One region of the Novosphingobium sp. PhB55 genome, then DNA from elsewhere that is predicted to be linked to it. Evidence: riboswitches for the same ligand, from Rfam matches in the RefSeq annotation. Region 1 holds a riboswitch; each other region holds the start of a gene.
What was found. A riboswitch is a leader RNA that binds a small molecule or an ion and turns the genes downstream of it on or off. The one in region 1 is predicted to bind cobalamin.
Positions count from the first base shown of each region.

Region 2: another riboswitch for cobalamin. It lies ahead of EDF57_RS21545 (TonB-dependent siderophore receptor); the one in region 1 lies ahead of EDF57_RS19980 (CbtB-domain containing protein).
Region 3: another riboswitch for cobalamin. It lies ahead of EDF57_RS24775 (TonB-dependent receptor); the one in region 1 lies ahead of EDF57_RS19980 (CbtB-domain containing protein).
Region 4: another riboswitch for cobalamin. It lies ahead of EDF57_RS07235 (cobalamin biosynthesis protein CobG); the one in region 1 lies ahead of EDF57_RS19980 (CbtB-domain containing protein).

Region 1 is NZ_SODQ01000008.1:73,120-78,994, reverse strand. It holds gene EDF57_RS20010 (cystathionine gamma-synthase family protein) at 1-323, opposite strand, end outside; gene EDF57_RS20005 (hypothetical protein) at 414-938, opposite strand; gene EDF57_RS20000 (hypothetical protein) at 1,090-1,323, shown strand; gene EDF57_RS19995 (DUF6356 family protein) at 1,349-1,618, shown strand; gene EDF57_RS19990 (MarR family winged helix-turn-helix transcriptional regulator) at 1,769-2,245, shown strand; gene EDF57_RS19985 (CbtA family protein) at 2,280-3,044, opposite strand; gene EDF57_RS19980 (CbtB-domain containing protein) at 3,055-3,282, opposite strand; cobalamin riboswitch at 3,318-3,448, opposite strand; gene EDF57_RS19975 (histidine phosphatase family protein) at 3,479-4,060, shown strand; cobalamin riboswitch at 4,092-4,336, shown strand; gene cobW (cobalamin biosynthesis protein CobW) at 4,525-5,574, shown strand; gene cobN (cobaltochelatase subunit CobN) at 5,720-5,875, shown strand, end outside.
Region 2 is NZ_SODQ01000009.1:27,142-33,016, forward strand. It holds gene EDF57_RS21530 (SDR family oxidoreductase) at 1-52, opposite strand, end outside; gene EDF57_RS21535 (MarR family winged helix-turn-helix transcriptional regulator) at 106-540, opposite strand; gene EDF57_RS21540 (DUF4198 domain-containing protein) at 964-1,698, opposite strand; gene EDF57_RS21545 (TonB-dependent siderophore receptor) at 1,749-3,782, opposite strand; cobalamin riboswitch at 4,026-4,271, opposite strand; gene EDF57_RS21550 (alpha/beta hydrolase) at 4,833-5,066, shown strand; gene EDF57_RS21555 (MFS transporter) at 5,227-5,875, shown strand, end outside.
Region 3 is NZ_SODQ01000016.1:13,954-19,828, forward strand. It holds gene EDF57_RS24775 (TonB-dependent receptor) at 1-1,877, opposite strand, end outside; cobalamin riboswitch at 2,076-2,320, opposite strand; gene EDF57_RS24780 (AsmA family protein) at 2,467-4,557, opposite strand; gene poxB (ubiquinone-dependent pyruvate dehydrogenase) at 4,789-5,875, shown strand, end outside.
Region 4 is NZ_SODQ01000002.1:679,039-684,913, reverse strand. It holds gene EDF57_RS07255 (cobalt-precorrin-6A reductase) at 1-171, shown strand, start outside; gene cobJ (precorrin-3B C(17)-methyltransferase) at 147-896, opposite strand; gene cobI (precorrin-2 C(20)-methyltransferase) at 893-1,642, opposite strand; gene EDF57_RS07240 (precorrin-8X methylmutase) at 1,639-2,268, opposite strand; gene EDF57_RS07235 (cobalamin biosynthesis protein CobG) at 2,269-3,402, opposite strand; cobalamin riboswitch at 3,578-3,811, opposite strand; gene EDF57_RS07230 (DUF899 family protein) at 3,929-4,648, opposite strand; gene EDF57_RS07225 (glycerophosphodiester phosphodiesterase) at 4,935-5,875, shown strand, end outside.

The DNA of each region.
Region 1 (5,875 bases):
ATGCCCGAGGAGAACACCACCCCCGCTTCCGCCCCCTCGTAGACCGCCATGCGGTCCTCGACGATCTCGCTGTTGGGATGGTTGAAGCGCGAATAGACCAGGCCCCGCCCCTGTCCCGGCGGCGGTTCCTTGCGGCCCGCGACATAGTCGAAAAAGTCGCGGCCTTCTTCGGCGGTGGGAAATACGAACGTGGAGGTAAGGAATACCGGCGGTTTTACCGCTCCTTCGGAAAGGAGCGGGTCGTAGCCGTAATTGAGCATCAGGGTATCGGGATGAAGCCGATGGTTGCCGATGGACGTCTTGCTTTCGCGCGGTGCCGTCATGTCCCTCTCCTTTCCAATGCTCGCGGAGCATGGCTTTTTCCGAAGAGGTTAAACCGACAACTCTTCCGTGGGTTGCAGCGGGAGCCAGTGCTATCGGCGAACTTCGGAGGTTCGCGCCGAACCACTCGAATTCGGGCTGAAACCCATCTGGCTGAGCAGATCCATCAGCCGCTGTCCGTCTGCCCGAACGCGCTCTATCCAGTTCTCGTGGTCCATATGGCCGAGCGCGGAGCGCTGGAACTGCCCTGCGGCGCGCACCGAATCACCCAGAAGATGTACCTGAAGAACGGCCGCGTCGCTGCGCCCCTGCTTGCCGAGCGACTCGTCCTCTCGCGAAGCGGGCCTTGCGACATGGCTCCGCGGTCCTGCGTAGATATCCACTTTTCCTGGCTCCCAATGGTGCCGGCGGCCGGACAGCGGCGCGCCGAACTTGTCCTGTCCTGAAACGCGCCGGACGCGTTCGAGTTTCGGATGACACCCTTGTGAAGTGCGAAAAATGGCAGTTTTCCGCTTTTGCAGATCGCGTCGACGGACGATCGTTTGCAGCCGGTCGCAAGGCAGCCGCCATTCACCGCCAGATGCACGGCGATGGGAACACCAGGCTTGACGATGCATTCTCAAGTAAATAAGTTGACAAACAAGGCCGCGAGCCGGCCTCCGAGAAATACCGCCCCTCAAGGGGCAGATTGACAGCGATCGAGCCAACCGCGACGCTACGTCACAAACGGGATTGGCCAGTGTCAAAATCGAAAGGGAGTATGGTTTCATGCCTCACAGCGATTTCCACGTCGTCCGCAAGGGCCTCGACTGGGCGGTAAGCCTTCATGGCGTGTTCCTGGCCGCGTTCGAAAGCCAGAGAGCCGCACTCAACCGTGCCATCGATGCCGCGCATCAGGTGGGCATGAAGGGGCACAGCGCCAAGGTCCTCCTGATTGACGATCAGGCCGATCCGCGAACGCACTGGGTCTTCGGCCATCACCCCTATCCGCCCACCGCGTGATCTAAGGCGGAAAGAGGAAGCCAGGATGTTCAAAGCCCTTTTCATCGAGCACCCGCGAAAAGTAAACGAAAGCTATGGGGAGCACTGGCTGGTCGCCAATCGCTTCGGCCTGCGCATGGTGGTGGCCGGCCTTGGGACCATGCTGCACGGGTTCGTTCCCGGCCTGCTCACCCATGCCGGCAGCGACATGGTTCGCAAGCTTCATGGCGAGATGGCCCGCCGCCAACAGGGGCTGCCCGTGAAGAAGCAGGAACGCGTCGCCGCCAAAACATGGCAACCGGAATACGAAATCTAGGCACGTCGCCGATTTTTGCCGCTCAGGACGATGCCGGAGAACGATCCTGACCGCCGGGGCGGATGAAATCCTTGTAAAATAACGCCGACAACCCCTTCCGGCGCAACATCATCTTGAGCAGGCGGCGGTTCTCACGCTAGGTGGCTATCCATGAGCGACCTCGAGACAATGCCCGGACATCTGATCCGCCGCCTGCAGCAGATTTCCCTTGCGCGCTTTGCCTCGCGCATGGCGGAAGCCGGTCTCGATCTCACATCCGTGCAATATGCGGCGCTGCTCACGCTTCGCGACCATCCCGGACTGGACCAGCAGACCCTCGCCGGCATGATCGCCTACGACCGCGTGACCATTGGCGGCGTCATCGACAGGCTGGTGCAGAAGGGCCTCGTAGACCGGGAAGTCAGTCCTACCGACCGGCGGGCGCGGGTGCTCATGCTCAGCAGTGCCGGACTGGTGACGCTCGATATCGCGGAGCCCTGGGTCGACAAGGTTCAGGACGATCTCGTCGTCCACCTGTCGCGCGACGAGCGCGATGTCTTCTTGAGAGTGCTCCAGAAAGCCACGCAGGCGGGCAACGAGATGAGCCGTGCGCCGCTCCGTCTCGTGGCCAAAGTGCAGAGTTCCTGAACCAGGCAACTCTGCACTCCAACCAATTGAACGATCAGGACTTTGCCTTCTGCAGCACGCGCTCGGCCCAAAGTCCGAAAGCGAGGCCGATCGTCGCCCATAGCACCAGCTGCGTGCCGATGGAGGCCACCCGGAAGTTCCACAGAAGCACGGCCGGGAAGTCCGTGGGAACCTCGTTCACGGCAGGCAGCAGGAACTGCCCCAGCCCCACCAGGCCCAGATAGATCACAAGACCGAGCAGCGTGGCATCGAAACCGCGTCCCGGTCGTGCAAGGGCGCTCCTGATACGCGCTGCCACGACGGCCGCGCCGAGCGACAGCGCGATCATGCCGAAATAGGCGGCAGTGCGCAGGGCCACGGTTTCGTGCTTGCCCACGGCTGGCGGGGTCTGGGGATATTTGATCGCCGGTACCAGCACCACCAGCGCGAAAGTCAGCGCGGCCAGCATGAGTGCGAAGCTGCGCGGGCCAAGATTTCCCATGCGGCCGTAGCCGTAAGCGAAGACGAGCGAGAAGATCCCGCCCACCGCAGCGCCGTACAGCACGAGCGCGGTCACCAGTCCCGCACCTTTCTGCGTATCGCGGCTGACGAGTTCCTCTTCCTGCGGCTCAGCCGGCGTGCCGGTGTGGGGCATGGCCATCCCGGCATGGCCGGGCGGGGCATCATGCGCGGAGTGGCTTTCCTCGTAACCGATCGCCAGATCGATCTGCGGTTCGGCAAAGCCACGCGCAAAAAGCGTGGCAAGAAGCGCGCCCAGAATGCCGGCAAGCATCCCGCGCCAGAGCAAGTCCCTGGTCATGTGCAGCGCCTCAGTGGCAGGGGAAGCCGAGGAGGTGACGCCCGTCGTGGACGAACTCGTGGACGTACATGCCCTGGAACAGGGAGAAGGCGCCCTGCTCGGTGCTGACGAAATAGATGAAGATGACGGCCAGCAGCGTGCCGAGCACGGCCCAGGGCGCGATGTCTTCCAGGGGAATGGTGTTACCGCCCTGCACGGGAATGAAAGCGTCGTCGAAAACTGCGGTGGAAACAGCCATTGTCATGCTCCTTGGCGGGATTGCGCGTCCCCGGAAAACCTGTTGCCAAGAAGGAAGGTCTGGCTCTCGACGGGATGGTTCCCGTGCGATTACAGTGGCGCGACCGCGCCGGATTCTCACCGGCTTCTTCGATACTCGACGCCGCTTCCTTAGGACCGCGCGGGCCGCGGCGTCAACGACCCCACGGAATTTACCCTTGGCGACACCCCTCCTGCTGATCTGCATCGCCGCCACGGCGTCGAGCCGCGAAGGCCGGTTTCCCGAGCCGGCGGAACCGCTGGATGCGGCAGGGCGACGCGATGCCGCCTTGGCCAGGTTGCCCCAACGCTACCACGCCGCGCTGCAGGCCAGCCCCGCCCGCGCCGCTGCCGAGACCGCCTCGGCGATGGGGCTCACGGCCAGAACCGAACCGGCGCTTGCCGATATCGATCATGGCGAGTGGCAAGGCTTGTCCTTCGCGCAGATCGAGGCGAGCGATCCCGGACAGCTCGGCCGGTGGCTGGCCGAACCCGCGCAAGGCGCGCCTGCGGGTGAAACACTGGAGCAGGTTCGCACGCGGGTCGGTGCATGGATGGACCGCGTTGCCGGCGCCGACGCGCCGACCTGCGCCATCACGCACCCGATGACGATCCGCGCCGCCCTCTCCCATGCGCTGGATCTGCCGCTGCGCGCAGCGCTCGCCATCGATGTGGCGCCGCTCTCCTGCACCGTTCTTTCCTTCAACCGGAGTTGGCGATTGCAGTCTCTGGGTCTTGCGGTGCGGGGCGTCCCCGGCTAATCGCCTCCGGGTTCGGGATGCCTTCTGGCGGCCCGACGAAGATCGCGCCGGTGCCCCGCAAGGGGCTTAATACGGGAACGCGGTAAGGTCGGTTCGCCGTCCCGATCCGCGGCTGTCCCTGCAACTGTAAGCGGCGAGCGCGATGCACATTCGCGGCGGGGCAAGCCCCCCACCGCAGCCACTGGGCCGGACGCTAAGTCATGCGAGGCCTGGGAAGGCCGTGCATCGCGCGATGACCCGTGAGCCAGGAAACCTGCCGGCGTCGATGTCGCTCTTGCCCGGGTCCAGGGAATGGCCAAGGCACGGTAACTCTTCCGTCTGAGCGACGTGATGCATGCGGCCGGGGCCGCAGCGGCATATCGCGTCGGGCGCCCGTGCGCCGGTCCGTCGCGGCGTGCCGCCATCGTCGCGACCGCGACGGGACGCCCCGCCGTTTCAGGTCGCTGGCGCGCGGGAGACGAGATATGAGCAAAGTTCCCACCACCGTCATCACCGGCTTCCTCGGCGCCGGCAAGACCACGCTGATCCGCCATCTGCTCCAGAACGCCAAGGGCCGCCGCCTCGCGCTCATCATCAACGAGTTCGGCGACGTCGGCGTCGACAGCGAACTGGTGAAGGGCTGCAATGACGAGGCCTGCCCAGAAGACGACATCGTCGAGCTTGCCAACGGCTGCATCTGCTGCACCGTCGCCGACGATTTCCTGCCGACCATGCAGAAGCTGCTCGACCGCGAGAACAAGCCCGATCACATCATCATCGAAACCAGCGGCCTCGCCCTGCCCAAGCCGCTGGTGAAGGCGTTCCAGTGGCCGGATATCCGCACCCGCGCGACGGTTGACGGCGTGGTCGCGCTGATCGACGCCGATGCCGTGGCCGCTGGCCGCTTTGCCACCGACGAAGCCGCCCTCGCCGCCGCGCGCGCCGCCGATCCGATGCTGGACCACGAAAGCCCGCTGGAAGAACTGTTCGAGGAACAGCTCGGCTGCGCGGACATGGTCGTGCTCAACAAGACCGACCTCGTCGACGCCGAAGCCCTCGCCCATGTCGAGACGCTGGTCTTGGCCGAAACGCGCCCCGGCGTGAAGATCGTGCGCGCGGACCACGGTGCGGTCGATATCGCCGCGCTGCTGGGCATCACCGCCGCTGCCGAGGACGACCTCGATTCCCGCCCCTCGCACATCGACGGGCTGGACGCGGATCACGACCATGACGACTTCGACAGCTTTGTCGTATCCGGCGGCGATGTTGCCGATCTCGACGCCTTGCTCGCCCGCCTCAAGGACCTGATCGCGGAGCATGACGTGCTGCGCGTGAAGGGCATGGTCGCGGTCGGCGGCAAGCCGAGCCGCCTTGTCGTGCAGGCCGTCGGTCCGCGCATCCAACACTTCTACGACCGCGCCTGGCTGCCGCAGGAAGCGCGCCGCACCCAGCTTGTCGTCATCGGCCAGAAGGGACTGAACCGCGCGGCCATCGAGGCCGGGCTGGCAGACGTTCTCGGCGCCGTGGCAGCGTGAAGCATAGGCTCCCCTCCCCACTTCGTCATTGCGAACCCGCAAAGCGGGTGAAGCAATCCAGAGCCACGCAGAGCCGCCCTGGATTGCTTCGCTTCGCTCGCAATGACGAGGGAGAGTTCTGTCGCGGTGTCGGGGGGAACGCCTGATGCACCTGCTGTCCGCCACGCCGGGGACGATCTCCAACGGCGAGGAGGCGATCGACCTCGACCAGTCTCCCGGCGACATGGTGATCCTCACCGTGGCGGACAGTGAGCTGGCCTGCTTTGCAAGCGCGGCGGCGCAGTTGCCCTCCGATGCTCCC
Region 2 (5,875 bases), on a different contig from region 1:
CGATGCCCTTGTTGGCGCCCGTCACGAGGGCAATGCGGTTCGTGCTCGACATACTATCTCATCCTGACCATCAATCCGGTCAAGATAGTACGATCTTCGTATTATTCAAGTTTCGTGTTGCGCTATCTTCAGGGTGAGGCGAACGAAATCGGCGCGCTCTGCCGGGTCGAGCGGCTCCAGCATGGCGTTGCAGGCATCCTGATAGCCCTCCATGTAGCCTGCCACGGTATCCTTGCCCCCCTGGGTCAGGTTCAGAGCCACCGATCTGCGGTTCGTCTCGGGCCGGTGGCGCTCGATCATGCCGCGACGCACGAGGCGGTCGATCGAGGACGACATCGTGGTGAGCGCAACCTGAAGATGCCTCGCGACATCACCCAGTTTGCAGTCCGGATTGTCGCCGATGAAGAGCAGCGCCTGCACATCAAGGGCATTGAGCGAATTGGCGATCGCCGCAGTCGCTTCCGCCACCTTGAAACGACGGGTGAACCGCTCAAAGGCGAGGGTGAGTTGTCTCAGTTGTTCGGCAGGAGGAGCGATCATGCACCCTTGAAGCATCTTTGGGGCTGGCGGGTAAGCCCCGGTGCGTCAGGCCCATCACATTAAGCGGCAGCTTCCCGAAAGTGCCTGGGTCCTCTGACGCGGCTCGCCTCAAACTTCAATTAGGTCATGGCCTTAAGGGTGAACTCGCGGACCGATGGTCACAAAAGTGTGCGCTGTCGCACCAGGCAATCGGGAACGCAGTGGCGCAGGGTGCGCTGGGTATGGGACTGGATCTTCGGACGATGGCTTTGACGGAGGCGGGTTTTGCCCAGAGTGGCCGCGCTCGGTGACGATTGCGAGCGGTAGCTACGCTCCGTCGGCGAAGTCCGCGCCGGGCGCGCAGTCTCCGCCAGCGCGCGCGTTTCGCTGTAATGCCTTGGCCGCGCCGCCGGACCAGCATGGCCCCGCGGCGCGACGTTCGCGTTACTCCGGCCTGTGTTCCAGCGTGAAGCTGAGCGTCGCGGTGTGCTCGACATTGCGATACCTGGCGGGATTGTCGCTGGGGCCGTCGTAGACGGCATGGACGACGTTGAGCCCTTGATTGCGAACGGCAAAGGTGACGGTGCCGTCGGAGCCGGTGACGGTTTCCTTGGCGTCCGGATCGTTGACGAAGTCGTTGATGAGGCGCGCGCCCGCCACCGGCCGGCCTTTATACAGCACCTTGTACGTCAGCTTCCGGCCCAGCATCGCGGGGATCGGGCCGGCGGGGACGATCTGCAGGGTCTGGCCGGGAAGCGCAGGGACGGTGCCGGCGAACGGGCCCTGAATCCGGACGGCATACTTGATGTTCTTGGTGGAGATGTCGGCGCCGGGCATCTCGTCCAGGCCCTTCTTCTCGTACTCGCCGCCCTTCATCCGCGACCATACGCCGTTCTGCAGGATCGCAGTCACGAACCTGGGCCTGGTTTCGGTTTCGACGAGCATCGCGAGCCCCGAGATCCGGTGCTGCGCCTTGATCGGCTTGACCTCGGCATCGTAGGCGGCGACCGTATCGATCAACGGCTCCCGCTTCACCATGTCGAGATCGTCGGCGCCTTCGCCGTAGATCAGCACGATCTGCTTCGAGCGTTCGGTAATGTAGATGCCGTGCGCCTGGGCGAGCGATGCGGGTGCGAGCAGCAGAGCGGTGAGGATCGCGGCTTTCATGGCAGTCTTCATCATGCACATCCTTGCTTGAGTTCGGCGAACGAGACGGGTCTTGCCGGCCATCACAGGCCGACCGTGATGCTGGCGATCGCGCTGAGCGGGGCGCCGGGATAGAGATTGCTGCCGAAGCCGCGCTCGGCGTATTTCTTGTCGAACAGGTTGTTGACGTTGGCCTGCAGCTTCACGTTCTCGGCCAGCGGATAGTAGGCCAGCAGGTTCACCGTTGCGTAAGAGCGGATGTAAGGCGCGGTCGCCGCAGTGCCGGCGATGCGCCCACCGACGTAAGTGACGCCAGCACCCGCGCCGAGCCCCTTGAGTGCGCCTTCCTGCACTTCGTAGACGTTGAGCAGGCTGGCCGAATGGCGCGGCGTGTTGGGCAGGCGTTGGCCCAGCCGCAGGCGATTGTCCCTGGTCACTTCGGCATCGGCGAAGACATAGCCGCCCACGATCCGCCATGCCCTGGTCAGGTTGCCCGTGATCGAGAAGTCGAAGCCCCGGCTGCGCACTTCGCCGGCGGCGATACTGTAATCCAGATTGTCCGGGTCAGTGGTCGCGACGTTCTGCTTGGTGGTGTGGAACAGCGCCGCTGTCGCGCTCAGCCTGCCGTCCAGCAGTTCCAGCTTCACACCGGCCTCGTAGCTGGTGCCGCGTTCCGGCGCGATGACATTGCCGTTCACGTCCGCTGCGGTATTGGGCTTGTTGGAGCGGGCATAGCTGCCGTAGACCGAAACTTGCGGGGCCAGCACGAAGACCGTCCCAAGGCGCGGCGTAAATACCGTCTGCTTGAACGCAGAAGTGACCCCGCTGCGCAAATTCAGGTTGTCGCTCTCGTATCGCTCCAGTCGTCCGCCGACCAGCAGCTTCAGCCAGGGTAGCAATGACACCTGGTCCTGGGCGTAGCCCGCGAATGTGCGCGTCTGGGTGCGGATGCTGGTGAAGGTACCGTTCAGCCGCGGGATTGCGGAGCCATAGACCGGCGCGAAGATGTCCAGCGTGAAGGGCGACAGCGTGGGGCTCGAATTGCGGATGACCTCGGTATAGTGGAAGGCCTCGAACTCGGCGCCCAGCAGCACTTCGTGCTCGACGCTGCCGGTGGCGAACTGGCCGGTCAGGTTCACCTGTGCATCCAGATCGCGCCACCGCAAGGTACGCTCGCTATAAGTGCGCACCAGGGTGCGGCCATCTGCGCGCAGACTGGAGGCCTGGATGCCGGGGCCGCCCAACTCGCCATTGTAATACTGGGCGCCCGCCCGCAGCTTCCAGTCGGGCGCCAGCTTGTATCCCGCGACGATGCTGCCAAGGCCATTGCGCACGCGCCACCGGCCGACGGACGGCTCGCCGAAGAACCGTGAAGCGGGAATGGCGATGTCGAGCTGGTTGCTGAAGGCGGGATTGCCGCGGTCCAGCGGGGTCTTCACCTGCACGAACTCGCTGCTGAGAGTGAACGTCAGGTCCGGCGAGGCATCCCAGGCGACGACCGGCGCAACCACGATGCGGTCGGACTGGACATGATCGCGGAAGCTGTCGCCACCTTCCACGGCCGCGCCGAGGCGGTAGCGCACGGTCCTTGCCCTATCGATGGGACCGGTGGCATCGACCGTTCCGCGCCAACCGCCGAAGCTGTCGATCCGGCCGCTGACGGTCTGGGCCATCCTGTCGGCAGGTACGCGCGAAACGATGTTGAACGTGCCGCCCGGATCTCCGCGACCATACAGCAGGGCAGCGGGGCCACGCAGCACCTCCACGCGCTCGACGGCGATGGAGTCCGGTGCCGGCGGATAGCCGCGGTTCATCGGAAAACCGTTGCGGAAGTATTCCGAGGTTGTGAAACCACGCAAGTTGTAGTCGGTGAGACCGGTGCCCCCGAAGTTGTTGCCGCGCGTGATGCCGCCGGCATAGGCTAGCACGTCCTCGACACGGTTCGCTTGCAGATCGTCGACCACCTGCCGCGTCAGCACGGTCACGGACTGCGGCACTTCGAGTAAGGGCGTGTCCGTGCGCGTCGCGCTGCTGGAGCGGGTTACGTTGTAAGCCCCGGTCTTGCCCGTGACGACGATCGTATTGTCGGCGGGCTCGGTCTCGGCAGCAACCGCCATCGTGGGAACCGCCGATAGTACGAGGCTTCCTGAAAGCAGCGCGGTCTTGGTACTCTGTCTCAATGCAATCCCCCGGGGCGTCGAGCAACACCGGGCAGGAGGCGTCCGCGCGAACGGTCGGCGCGCGCGGTGGCCGGACACCCCAAAAGGCGGCTGACGCACGACACCGATGCGGCCTCCGCCGCATTCTCGTCGCTCAGACGGAGAAAACTGACCGTGCCAAGACCATCCCCTGGGTCAGGCAAGAGCGACCGGTGCGACGGCAGGTCTCCTGGCTTGCGGGTCATAGCTTGATGCACGGCCTTCCCAGGCCTCGCAGGATTTAGCGTCCGGCCCAGTGGCTGGCGGCTCGGGCATTTCCCGTCCGCACATGTGCATCGCGCTCGCCGCTCACAGTTGCAGGGACAGCCTCGGATTCAAAGGCGCAGAGCCCTTTCACCGTGTTCCCTTTTAAGCCTTTTTCAAGGCACCGACGCGATCAGCCCGGGAGCTGAAGCGCCCAGGCGCGGTTGGCGATATCTGTGATGATCTCAATTCGCAATAGCATAACGCTGCCTGGAATGTCGGTATCCGTCGGCGGCGATGCTTTCGGGAATGATCGTCTGGGCGAACGACGGGTTTCCAACTCACTGCTCGCGATAGCGCAGCGCTTCAGACATGGTCTCACGTTGCATTATTGAATTTCACTCAGTGCTGCATGTTCATCTTTCAGGCTAATGGATGATGGCGCCCGCGCCTAGATGGTGGCCATGACGTTTTCGTTGCCATGCCCACCGGCCTTACGCCGCCTCGATGCGCAAATTGGCGCGCTGCCTACCAGGCGCATGGCGCCTGAAGCCAATGGCCTTCTCAAAGACAAAGCTCACGGTCGAAGGGCTCGCTTCCCAATGGAGACATCCCATGCCCAGACATGAGCGGTTCGGACACCAGGTCTGGCACCAGGCCTAGGCGTCTTCAGGAACCACCCGGCGCTCCATTCTTCAACTCTCTGCCGGCGCAGCTGCACCTGGCTTCCTTCCCATCACCATCCCATTCGCGGAGGCACAAGACATGTCCAACGGCACAGATAATTTCTACGTGAGTGACCGCGTCACGATCGAGAAAGTCACCTTCAGAAACCAATACGGCATGACCGTCGCCGGCAATTTCTTCATGGCCGACGATCTGGATCGAGGCCGCCGCCACGGCGCCCTTGTCGTCGGCCATCCAATGGGCGCGGTGAAGGAGCAGAGCGCGAACCTCTATGCCACCAGGATGGCGGAGCAGGGCTTCGTCACCAATTGATCAGGCGCCCCAGCGAGCGGTGCCTCTGCCGTGCTGCCGAGCATCGACATGGCACGCAGCAACAGATCCGCGCATTCAAGGTAAAAGCATGCATGTTTCGATAACCACGACCGCGGATGACGCGGGGCCCGGCGCTGCACCATGGAGTGCAGTTCTGGCAATGACACTGTGTGCATTCGTGCTGGTGTCGTCGGAGTTTCTTCCGGTCAGCCTCCTTACCCCGATGGCGCGCGACATGATCGTCAGCGAAGGGCAGGCCGGACAGGCCATTGCCGCGTCCGGTCTGTTCGCTGTTCTGACCAGCCTTTCGATATCGTCGCTCACGCGCAAGCTCGATCGCAAGCTTGTGATCCTGTGGTTGACGGGGCTTATGATCGTATCCGGCGCCATCGTCGCCTTCGCCCCGAGCTATCCGGTGCTGCTGGCCGGGCGGGCCGTTCTCGGAATCGCAATCGGCGGTTGCTGGTCTATGTCGACGGCAGTGCTCATGCGCATCTCGAATGGAGCGTTTCTTCCACGGGCCATCGCGACGCTTCAGGGCGGCAGTGCATTGGCGACGGCCGTGGCGGCGCCGATGGGCAGTTTGCTCGGCTCTGTCGTGGGCTGGCGCGGCGCATTTTTCTGTCTTGTTCCGCTCGCGGCGCTGGCGCTGATATGGCAGGCAGTCAGCCTCCCCAGGCTCCCTGCGCAGCACGGATCGCGGCAAGCGAGCGTCATCACCCTTTTGAGCAAGCCCGGCATTTTCATCGGACTGATCGCCGTAGCTGTCCTGTTCATGGGGCAGTTCGCCCTCTTCACCTACCTGCGCC
Region 3 (5,875 bases), on a different contig from region 1:
CGGTTCCGCCGCGCTGCCCCGTCGACGTAAAGGTAAGCGCCGACATCGAGCAGCGCGTAATTGCCGTAGTTCCGCCGCCCCGCGCCGGATGCGGTCGACCAGACATCGCCGATCCAGCTGGCGTTGATGCTCGCGCCGAAGGGCTGGTCTTCGGGCGCATAGGACAAGGCGGCCTTGGCATATTGCTTGGGGTTGCGGTCCAGCTGCGTCGATGCGCCCTTTTCGCGCACGCGGGCATATGTGTAGCTGGCCGAGATCCCCCAGCCGCCCGGCCAGCGCGCGTCGAGTTCCAGCTCCGCGCCTTGCGAGCGGACCTTGCCGTCGAGGTTGGCGTAAGTGCCGCCGGGGAAGGCGGGATCGTCGTAGACGCTGTCGATCATGTCCGTGATGCGGCGGTCGAAATAGGTCGCCTTCCACCCCAGCGAGGCCGCGCCCAGCGGCAGGATGCCGCCTGCAGAGAGGTTGAGCGAAAGGCTCTGCTCCGCCCTGAGGTTCGGATTGCCCACCTCGCAGCAAGGGTCGTTGCCGTAGAGCTGCGAGGCGTCGGGCAGCACGAAGGCGGTGCCGCCATTGGCTTCCAGATAGAGCGCCTCGGCAAAGTCGTAGCGGCCCGAGACGTTCCAGATCGTCTTGCGCGCGCCGTCCGTGCGATTGTAGCGCAGGCCCGCCGCCAGGCGGCCCTTCGACGAGATCTCGTCGGTGGTGCGAAGCTGCAGGATCCCGGCGTGGACCTGCTCGCTGGTCGGCGCGATCAGCAGCACGTCGTCCCGGCCGCTGAAGTTCTGGAAGTCGTAGCCCAGCAGGTATTCCAGGCCGGGGTGCAGATGCAGCTTCATCACCGCGCTGCCTCCCCAGTCGCGATAGCCCCAGAAGGTGCCGGCTGGGTAGATCACCTGGGGCTGATGGTCGGGCAGCGAATTGCGGATCTGGATGTAGGCGGTCTTCCAGTCGTGGAAATAGCCTTTCAGGAAGAACTGCACACTGTCGCTGCCGGTGTAGTCGAGCCGCAGGCTGGCCACTTCCTCGTTCCGGTCGTTGCGGCTCTCGCGAATGCGGGTGGGGGATAGGTTGTCGAGCTTCGCCTCGGTATGCTGGTACTGCGCGATGAGCGTGAGATCCGGCGCCAGCGCGTACTGGTACTTGAGCCCGGCCGACCACAAGTCGTAGCCGAGGTGCCGGTCGGTGAGGCTGGGCTGATAGGCGCTGTAGGGCAGGTAGCCTTCCGAGCGATTGTGCGAGGCATAGGCCACGAAGCGGTGGTCGCCCAGGGCGCCGCGCGCATAGCCGTCCAGGGTCGTGCCGCCCCAGCTGTCGACCGAGGCATTGACTTGGCCGCCCGGATCGTCGGAAAAGCTGCGCGTCACCACGTTGATCACTCCGGCCGAAGCCTGGGTGCCGTAGAACAGGCTCTCTCCGCCGCGCAGGACCTCGATCCGCTCGATCATGCTGGCGGGCAGAGTGTCGTTGGGCGAGGTGCTGCCGTACAGGCGGTTGTTGAGGCGGATGCCGTCCATCGTCCAGAGCACGTCCTGCGTGCGCGAACCCTGCAGCGAGACGTCTACGTAAGTGAACGGGCCATTGCGGCCGCGCACGTAGAGGCCGGGTACCTGGTCCAGCGCCTTGGTCACGTCCACCGCGCCGCTGTTGCGGATCTGCCGTTCATCGACGGTGACGACGTCGTTGCCGTAGCGGGAGAGTTCCTGCGGCAGCGTCTCTTCCAGGCTCTGCCCGGTGACGACGATCGAAGGGCCATCCGCCTCTGCGGCATCGGCTTCCCGGCCTTCGACGTTCCCGCCATCCGCGGCTCGGGCCTGCGCGGCGCAGGCGAGAGTCAGCGCCGCGGCAAGCGCCGCGTGCGAAACGGTTGCGATCTTCATTTCATTCCCCTGCCGGGCGCCAAGCGAGCTTTTGGCAAGGGTCTGCCGCTCCCGAACCCAGGCCCGCGAACGACCGGCGCACCGACCGGCCGGGCGCCCGGATTCGGGACGACCGCTCAGCGCACCGTGCGGCCCTTGCCGCTGGTTCGTCGCTCAGACGGAAAAATCACCGTGCCCCGGCCATCCCCTGGACCAAAGCAAGAGCGACCGTACGCTGGCAGGTCTCCTGGCTCACGGGTCATCGCTCGATGCACGGCCTTCCCAGGCCTCGCAGGATTTAGCGTCCGGCCCAGTGGCTGCGGCAGGGGGCATTGCCCCGCCGCGTGATGTGCATCGCGCTCACCGCTTACAGTTGCAGGGACAGCCTCGGATTCAAGAGGAAGCCTCTCTCACCGTGTTCCCTATTAAGCCTCTTTCGAGGCACCAGCGCGATCATTACCCGCCCTCCTTGCGGAAATGGCGGACGCGATGAGCTAGCCGGGGCGTGCGCCCTGTGCAAGCGGGATGTGTTCGTGTGGGCGAAGCCGGCCAGAGCGCGCCCGTTCCGGTTCACGTCCGTTCCGAGCGGAGTTATCGCGGCGGAGGAAACTCAGTCGTTCTTGTTGGGACGGCCGGAGCCGACGTCGTCGCGCGGCTTGCCCTTGGCGGTGCGCTGGGACTGCGCATTGGCGCCCGACAGCACCGGGCCGCAGGCGGCGGACTTGGCATCGCCCACGTCCACAAAGGCAAGCAGGCCCGCCACCGGCGTCGCCGCCACGGCCAGTCCAAGACCCACTCCGGCGCGGCCGAGCAATTGCGGGCTGATCACCTGGAGGGAGGGCTTGGCGAAGCGGCCGCCGATGCCGACAGGCGACTGCCCGGAAAACAGGCTGAACTTCTTGCCGTCCGCGCGGAAGCCCATGTCGAGCGCCTCGGTGTCGAAGCTGAAGCCGCCGCGCCCGGTGATGACGTTCTTCGACGTGTCGATCAGGATCGGGTCGGCCGCCGCCGTGCCGCCTCGCACCGTGAAGGCCACCAGACCGCAGTTGAGCTGGACGGGCTTCTTCAGCTTGCCCTCGAACATCTTGGAGGCGAACGTGCCGAGGTCCAGCTCGGCCAGCTGCACGTTGCGCGTCCAGAACGTGCCGCGGGGCATGATGAAGGCGATCCGGCCCGATGCCGAAGCAAGCGAATCGTGAATCGTGTCGCCGCGGCCTTCCAGCTTGATGCGACCGCCGATCGTGCCGGTCGTGCCTGATTCCACCACGCCGTATCCGGCCAGCAGACGGCCCATCGGCGTGGACTTGAGGCGAATATCGTAGCTTACGGCCGAGGGGCGCTGACGCGTGTCGAACACCAGATCCGAGGCGACATCGCCGCGCGCCATCGAGAATGTCAGCGGCGACAGGGCCAGTCGTCCCCGGTCGAGCGAGAGCTTCAGGGCGATGTTCTGCACCGGCACATTGCGTGAGCGGACCACGCCGACCTTCCAGTCCAGCCCGGCGTCGAAGCGCTGCATCGTCTCCACGGGCAGGGCGGCGTCCGGCAGGACGCGCTGGGCGCCCGCGCCGGTGGCGGCGGCTGCGGCCACGGCGCCTTTCGATGCCACGATGTCCGGGTTGTAGCCGATGAACGGCGCGGCATCGACGATGTCCAGCCGCCTGGTCGCCAGCACGGCATCCAGCCGCAGCCGCTCGGCATTGGTCACCGTCAGCTTGCCCGAAAGGTCGGACTGGCCGAACGTGCCGGTCATGCCGGTGAAGCGATAGGTCTCCCCGTCCTTCACCAGCTGCGCTTTCAGTGCGTAGCGGCGGGTCTGCGGAATGGCGACGTCGATGATGCCCAGCAGTTCGGACAAGTCGCGCCCGCGGGCGCGGACCTTGAGCGGCACGTCCTCGAAATCGGCGATGGAGGGGAGGGTGCCCGAGACGTCGACCTGGTTGTTCGCCGCCCAGGCCGTGAGTTCCAGCGCGTTGCTGCCGCGATTGACGGTGGCGTCGGGGGAGAGCAGCCGGGCGCTCACGCGGAACGGGGTGCTGCGCAAGGTGCCGTCGCCGCGCAGCGAGACCGCCTTGCCGATCCTGGCATCGGTGGAAGTGACGGGATCGACCACGAGATTGGCAAGCAGCGGCATCTGCGGGTCGAGATAGCGGACGCGGGTGTCCGATATGGTGGCGCGGTCGATCCGGGGGAACTCGAAGGGCTTGCCCCCGCCGCCGCTGCCGAAAGTCCAGCTGTTGCGGCCATGGGCCTTGTCCCATTCGAGGTCCACGGCGCCGCCCTGAAGGTCCAGCGTATGAACGTGACGACGGCCGAACAGCAATGAAAGCGGGGCGATCCGCGCCTCGATATGGCGGGCGGCGAACATCTGCGGGCGGCCCGCCCATTCCGGGTTGGAGACGCTCAGGCCATCGGCCAGGAACTTGATGCGCAGCGGTGCGAAGTAGAGCTGGAAGTCTCCGCCCACCCGCACCTGCCGCCCGGCGGCCGAGCTGGCGATGCGTTCGAAGGGGTGCTTCAGGAACCGGCCCTTGGTGATGAAGAGGACCAGCCAGGCCGCGAAGACCAGCGCGACGATCGCGATCAGCACATTGCGCAGGATGCGCAGCAGACGGGTGCGGTCCGGCCGCTTGCCCGGGGGGCGATGCCCCGTCTCTTCCCGTGCATGGTCCTGCACATCGATCTGCGCCGCTGCATCCATGTGGGCCTAAGCGCCGACGGGCCGTTTGGTTTCCCGGCAAGGCGCAAGTCCCGCACGTCCGGGCGAAAAAACCCCGAAAGAGCCCAATCGGGCGGAGCTGAGGGAACGGCACCTCATACCTTGGCATGGTTGCGCAGGCGCCGAAAACTGTCAGCTTCGTGGGCACCCTTCGCCAGGAGGGGGGTTTGAACCCTTCGGTGCCCTATTCGATGTCCCGACACGAGGTGAAACATGGCCAGGAACGTTGCCGAACAATTCATTGCCACGCTGGAAGCCGCCGGTGTCAAACGAGTCTACGGCGTGGTCGGTGACAGCCTCAACGGGCTGACCGATGCCATCCGCGCCCATGGCCGGATCGAATGGATCCATGTTCGCCACGAGGAAGTGGCCGCCTTCGCCGCCGGCGCCGAGGCTCACCTGACCGGCAGCATCGCGGTCTGCGCGGGAAGCTGCGGGCCGGGCAACCTGCACCTCGTCAACGGCCTGTTCGACTGCCACCGCTCCCGCGTGCCGGTGCTGGCCATCGCCGCCCAGATTCCTTCGCCCGAGATCGGCTCGGGCTATTTCCAGGAAACCCACCCGCAGGAGCTGTTCCGCGAGTGCAGCCATTACTGCGAGCTGGTTTCCGATCCTTCGCAGATGCCGCGCAGCCTGGAAATCGCGATCCGCACCGCCATCGGCGAGCGGGGCGTCTCCGTCCTGGTCATCCCCGGAGACGTGGCGTTGAAGCCCGCCGCCAACGAGGCCTGGCCCAAGCCGCTGGGCCTGCTGCCCAAGCCGCCGGTGGTCGTGCCCGAAGAGGCGCAGCTCGATGCCCTGGCGGCCATGCTGGAGCCGGACAAGCGCGTGACCCTGCTCTGCGGCTCGGGCTGCGACGGCGCGCACGACGAACTCCTGGCGCTGGCGGAAAAGCTCAAGGCGCCGATCGTCCACGCGCTGAAAGGCAAGGAGCACGTCGAGTACGACAATCCCTACGACGTGGGCATGACCGGGCTGATCGGCTTTTCCTCGGGCTACTACGCGATGATGGATACCGACATCCTGTTGATGCTGGGCACGGACTTTCCCTATCGCCAGTTCTACCCCACCGGCTCCGATGTGCGGACCCTGCAGGTCGACATCCGGCCCGGCCAGCTCGGCCGCCGGGCCTCTCTGGACCTGGGCGTGGTAGGAGACGTGGGCGCGACGATCCGCGCGCTGCTGCCGCGCCTGCCGGACAAGCCGGATCGCAAGCATCTGGACAAGGCGGTCGAGCACTATCGCCGCACCCGCAAGGACCTGGACGGGCTGGCCGAAGGCAAGCCGGGAAAGACGCCGA
Region 4 (5,875 bases), on a different contig from region 1:
GTCTGCAAGAACGCGGGCGGCTCCGGCGCGTCGGCCAAGCTCGAAGCCGCGCGCGAACTGGGGCTTGCCGTGACGATGATAGACCGCCCCGCGATCCCGCCCCGCCGCGCGCTGGAACGGGTGGAGCAAGTGCTGGACTGGCTCGCTCATTCCGCCCACCGCGGCGTGTAGAGGACCGGACCGCGGTCTCGCGCCACCAGCCGGGTGCGGCTCGATCCGACGATGACCATGGTGCGCATGTCCGCCATCTCCGCCCGCGCCTCGGCCAGCGGCACGATGGTCAGGACTTCCTCGGGCGTGGAGACGGCGCGGGCGAAAAGGATCGGGCGCTCCGGCCCGCAAGCCTCGCGCAGGATCTCAAGGACGCGCGCGAAACCTTCCGGCCGCGCCTTCGAACGCGGGTTGTAGAAGGCCATGGCGAAGTCCGCTTCCGCCGCCAGCCGCAATCGGCGCTCGATCAATGCCCAGGGCTTGAGATTATCGGAAAGATTGATGGCGCAGAAGTCATGGCCCAGCGGCGCGCCCGCCCGCGCGCTCGCCGCCAGCATGGCGGTGATGCCCGGCAGGACCCGGATATCGAGTTCGCGCCAGTCGGCGGGGCCCTGCTCCCAAACCTCGAACACCGCCGCCGCCATGGCGAAGACGCCCGGATCCCCGGAGGAGACCACCACCACGCGCCGCCCCTCGGCCGCGAGCGAAAGCGCATGGGCAGCGCGCTCCAATTCGACGCGGTTGTCGCTGGCATGAAAGCGCAGGCCCACGCGCGGCGCCACCCGAGCGACATAAGGGCCGTAGCCGATCACGTCGGTGGCGGCATCCAGGGCCGCAGAAGCCTCGGGCGTGACGAGCGCCTCGTCGCCCGGCCCCAGCCCGGCGATGGCGAGCCAGCCGCTCATGGCCGGCGCCCCTGTCCGTGGATCAGCAGGATCGAGAAGTAGGGCGTCACGGCTTCCGCCTCGGCGAGCGGCGTCACCCGCTGCTCGGCCATCGCGGCATGTTCCACCAGCCAGGCCTCCCCCTCGCGCCCGGCAGCGATGACGGCGCGGCGCAGCTTGGCCAGATTGCGGCCGATCTTCATGACCACGAGCGCGTCGGTATCGCGAATGCGCCGCGCCAGATCTGCCTCGGGTAGCGTGGCGGTGAGGACAGTGAGGACATCGTCGCCCCAGGTCATCGGCGCGCCGCATGCCGTCCAGGCGCCCGACATTCCGGTGATCCCCGGCACGACGGCGACCGGCACCGGTGCCGGCCCTGCATGGCCCCCTGCTTCGGCCAGGCGGGTATAGAGGTGCATGAACGAGCCGTAGAAGAAGGGGTCGCCCTCGCAGAGCACCACGACATCCTCGCCCTCGCGGACAAGCTTCGCCAGTTGCTCGGTCCAGCTTGCGTAGAAGCGGGAAAGACAGGCGTTGTAGCGCGGGTCTCCCAGCGGAATCTCCGTGGTCACCGGATATTCCATCGCATGCTCGACGACATCGGCGCGGAGCATGCCCTCGACGATCCGCCGCGCCTGACCGGGCCGGCCGGCCTTGCGGAAGTAGGCGACATGCCTGGCTCCGCGCACCAATCGGTCGGCGCGAACGCTCAGCAGGTCCTGCGCGCCGGGGCCCAGTCCGACGCCGTGTACGGTTCCCACGCTCATTCCGCGCTGCTCGCGATGGCGTTGACCGCGGCCACGGTGATCGCGCTGCCGCCCAGCCTTCCTTCGACGATGCAGCAGGGCACCGGGCAGGCATCCCAGAGGGCGGCCTTGGACTCGGCCGCCCCCACGAAGCCCACCGGACAGCCAATGATCGCTGCCGGGCGCGGGCAATCGGGGTCCTCCAGCATGTCGAGCAAGTGGAACAGCGCGGTGGGCGCATTGCCGATGGCCACCACGGCCCCGCCAAGGTGCGGCCGCCAGAGTTCGAGCGCCGCCGCCGAGCGGGTATTCGCCATCGCCTGCGCCATTTGCGGGACTTGCGGATCCTGGAGCGTGCAGATCACCGCATTGTCCGCGGGAAGCCGGGCGCGGGTGATCCCTTCGCCCACCATGCGCGCATCGCACAGGATCGGCGCACCCGCCTCCAGCGCCGCCATCGCCGCGCGGGCGAATCCGGGCGAGAAGCGGATGTGCCGCGCCAGCTCCACCAGCCCCGAAGCGTGGATCATGCGGACCGCGATGCGCTCCTCGTCAGGGGGAAAGGCCGCGAGGTCCGCCTCGGCGCGGATCGTCGCAAACGACTGGCGATAGATGGCCGCGCCATCCTTTTCGTAGATATGCGCCATTCATGAGGCTCCGAAATGGGCAAGGACATGGTCGGGAGAAAGGCCGCCCCGCGTCGGCGGGTCGCCCGCGCGGCCACGGAGGGCGAGGTCGAAGGCGCCGTCGCGCCCGGTCAGGACCACGTCGCTCGGCCGTGCGCGCGCGCAGCCTTTCGCGCAGCCGGAAACGTGCAGGCGCCCGGACACATGCGGCGCCAACCGGCGCGCCAGTTCGCGCGTTTCGACCGTCGCCTGCGGGCATGCCGGCGCGCCCGGACAGGCATCGGCGCGCAGCAGCGGGTCGCCGGGATCGAGAATGAAGCCCTCCACCGGCTCTCGCACGTCGGATTCCGCCAGAAGCTGCCGCCAAGGCGTAACGCGAAGGGCCGCAGCGCCGGTCGCTGCCATCAGCCGCACCAGTGCCTCCCCCTCGATCCGCCCGAACGGCACCCCGTAGCCATGCGGCGCAGCGGCTCCGACGGCGGGACGGCTATCCCCCCGCGCCCATTGCGGAAGAGCGGCCGTGTGGCGCGAGGCCCGGCGGGCCGCGGCCCCGCCGGTCTCCACGAACCAGTGGGCCAGCGCGATCAGGCGGTCTGCGGCCTCTTCCGGCAGGATGGAAACCCCGCTCTCGCGCCCGTCGAGGCGGAGCAGCAGGCCGCCGGCTTCCGCGCGCTCGATGCGGAAATCCGCGGGGCTGTCCAGCAGTGTGGCGACGGGGCCGGCATCGACCGCGATGCCCATCTTTCCGGGCGATTCGGGCAACTCGCCCAGACGGCCCAGGAGTTCTTCCGCGATCCGCGCGGTATCGTCCCCGCGATCCCAGCCGGGTGCGACAAGCAGGTTGCGCCGCCCCTCCAGACCGGCGTCGGCATCGACCAGGCCCCGGTCGACCAGGGCGCGCAGCAAATCCTGCCAGCCCTGCTCGCGGACACCGCGGATCTGGAGATTGGCGCGATTGGTGATGTCTATCGCACCGCTGCCGAAACGGCGCGCCAGATCGGCAAGCACCGCGATCTCGGCCGCGGTCAGGCGCGCCAGCCGGGGCTTCACGCGCACGATCAGCCCGTCTCCGGCCATCATCGGACGCCAGGCATCCGGGCACCATCCGCGCAAGGCGAAGCCTGTCATCGGGACGCGCGTTTCATCCTGCCGCACGGCATCATCCTCTCGCGCGCAGCGACGATGACCGGGGCTTGCCGACGGGCGTCGGTCCGCACGCAACGACGGGCGGGCGCGATGAACGCCCGTCCTGCGCGCCGATGCAGCCCCAGCCGCACGGCTTCGTCGCTCACGCGGAGTACCGAGCCTTGGCCTATCCCTGGGCCAGGGCAAGAGCGACCGATGCGCCGGCAGGTCTCCTGGCTTGCGGGTCAAAGCGCGATGCTCGGCCTTCCCGGACCGTGGCGCCGGGCGCCCGCGATCCAGTGGCCGGCTTCCCGGGGGAAGCCACGGCATCTTGCTCACCGCTCACAGTTGCAGGGACAGCCGCGGATTTGAGGGACGAACCCTCTCACCGCGTTCCCTATTAAGCCTCGTTCGAGGCACCGGCGCGATCTTGCCCGCCGATCCTGACGGATTGGGCGGGCACCGGGGCGCTAACGCAGGAAATGCCGATCCGCAAGTCTCATGGAGCCACGTCCAAACAGGCACGCGCGCCGGCAGCGCGGTTAGAGCCCCCCGGTCAGCGGTAGCTCAGCTTCGGGAAGAAATCTCCGCGTCCCTCGGGCAGGAGGTCCAGCAAGCCCCAGACCGGGTCCAAAGCATCCAGCGAGCGATGGTGCTGGTCCGGCTCCTCCGGGGCGTAGAGCAGTTCGCCGCCCCAGAAATGCCGAACCTCGCCGCCATCCTTGCGGAAGACGTTGATCATCGGCTCGTCCCAGTCCTTGCCGTCCTCGTACCCGCGTTCCTGGCGCATGGCGGGGGTTACGCCGGCCGTGTTGCCGAAATAGTCCCGTGTGTAGCTGCTGCCTTCGGCCGATAGGAACCGGAGATGCGGCCAGCGGCGTTCACGCGCCCAGGCCACCAGACGGGCCAAAGGCGAACGGGCGACGACGTAGAACGCCGCAGCCTGCGGGACATGCCGTGCGGCCCCGTCCAGCCCGTCCAGCAGATGCGTGCAGCCGGTGCAGGGCTCGTCGCGCTCGGGACCGAACATGTAGCTGTAGAGGATCAGGCTGGGCTTCCCCGCGAACAGTTCCGACAGCCGCACCTGCTCCGGGCGCTGATGATCCCCGATGCGCTCGAAGACGTAGTCCTCCTTGATCGTCCCGCCGGGGGGCAGCGCCCGGCGCATCGCCGCAACCGTTTCCGTCTGGCGCCGCAGGTCCATTTCGGCATCGAGCAGTTCATTACGCGCGCGGCGGTATTCGGCGCTTTCGTTGGGAAAACTGAGATGTTCCATGATCGGGCTCCTCCCTCCGGTTGCTCCCCTGACGCTCGCAGCCTGAACGCCCGAACGAGGGCAAGAGTTCACGCAAAGCTGCGGCAAATCGCCGCCCCCTTCCGGCAACGCGGCAAGCCCCTGACGCAAGGCGATATTCCGACCCCGTGCTGTCATGATCCGGGGCTAGTCGCGCAAATGACCCACCCTGCCGCCCCGCCAGGAGGCGGGATCATGGCCGCAGCGCCGCGCTTCTGCACGGGGTACGCTGCCCGCGATCCCTGCCTTGAGCCCGGAGATTACCGCGATGAACCACCACCCGGCCGAAACCACCCTGTCCCGCCGCGGCATGCTCCTTGCCGGCGCTGGAGCAGGCGCCGCCACGCTTCTCGGCCAAGGCCCCGCACTGGCGGCGCCGCAGAATTCGGTCGCGCAAACTGGAGGCGCGCGCAAGAAGCCGCTGGTGATCGGCCACCGCGGCTGCTCGGCGCTGCGGCCCGAGCACACCCTGGCGTCCTACGCCAAGGCCATCGACCAGGGCGCGGACTTCGTGGAGCCGGATCTCGTCTCGACCAAGGACGGTGCCCTGATCGCCCGGCATGAGAACAACATCGCCGAAACTACCAATGTCGCGGACCATCCCGAATTCGCCCAGCGCCGCACGACCAAGGTGATCGACGGGGAAAAGGTCACCGGCTGGTTCACCGAGGACTTCACCCTCGCAGAGATCAAGACCCTGCGCGCAGTCGAACGGCTCGGTGCCATGCGCCCCGAAAGCAAGAGCTACGACGGCCAGTTCCAACTGCTCACGCTTGAGGAAATCGCGGACTTCGTGGCTGCGGAATCCGCCGCACGCGGCCGCAAGATCGGCCTCATTCCCGAGATCAAGCATTCCACCTATTTCGCCGGGATCGGCCTGCCGCAGGAACAGCGCTTCCTCGACCGCGTGGCCGCTAGCCATTATCTCTCGACCGCCCCGGTGATCGTCCAGAGCTTCGAGGTGGCCAATCTCAAGTGGCTGCGCCCGCGCATCGCCGCCTATCGCAGCCTGCAACTCCTGCAACTGACCGTGCCTCTGGACATGCACCCCGCCGATGTCGCCGCCTCCGGGGGCAGCCTCACGTTCAAGCAGATGCTCACGCCCGCCGGTCTGGCCGAAGTCAGGACTTATGCCGACTGGATCGCCCCCGTGCTCCAGGGGATCATCCCCTTCGGCGATGCCACCGGCAAGTCCGGCCCGCTGGGCAA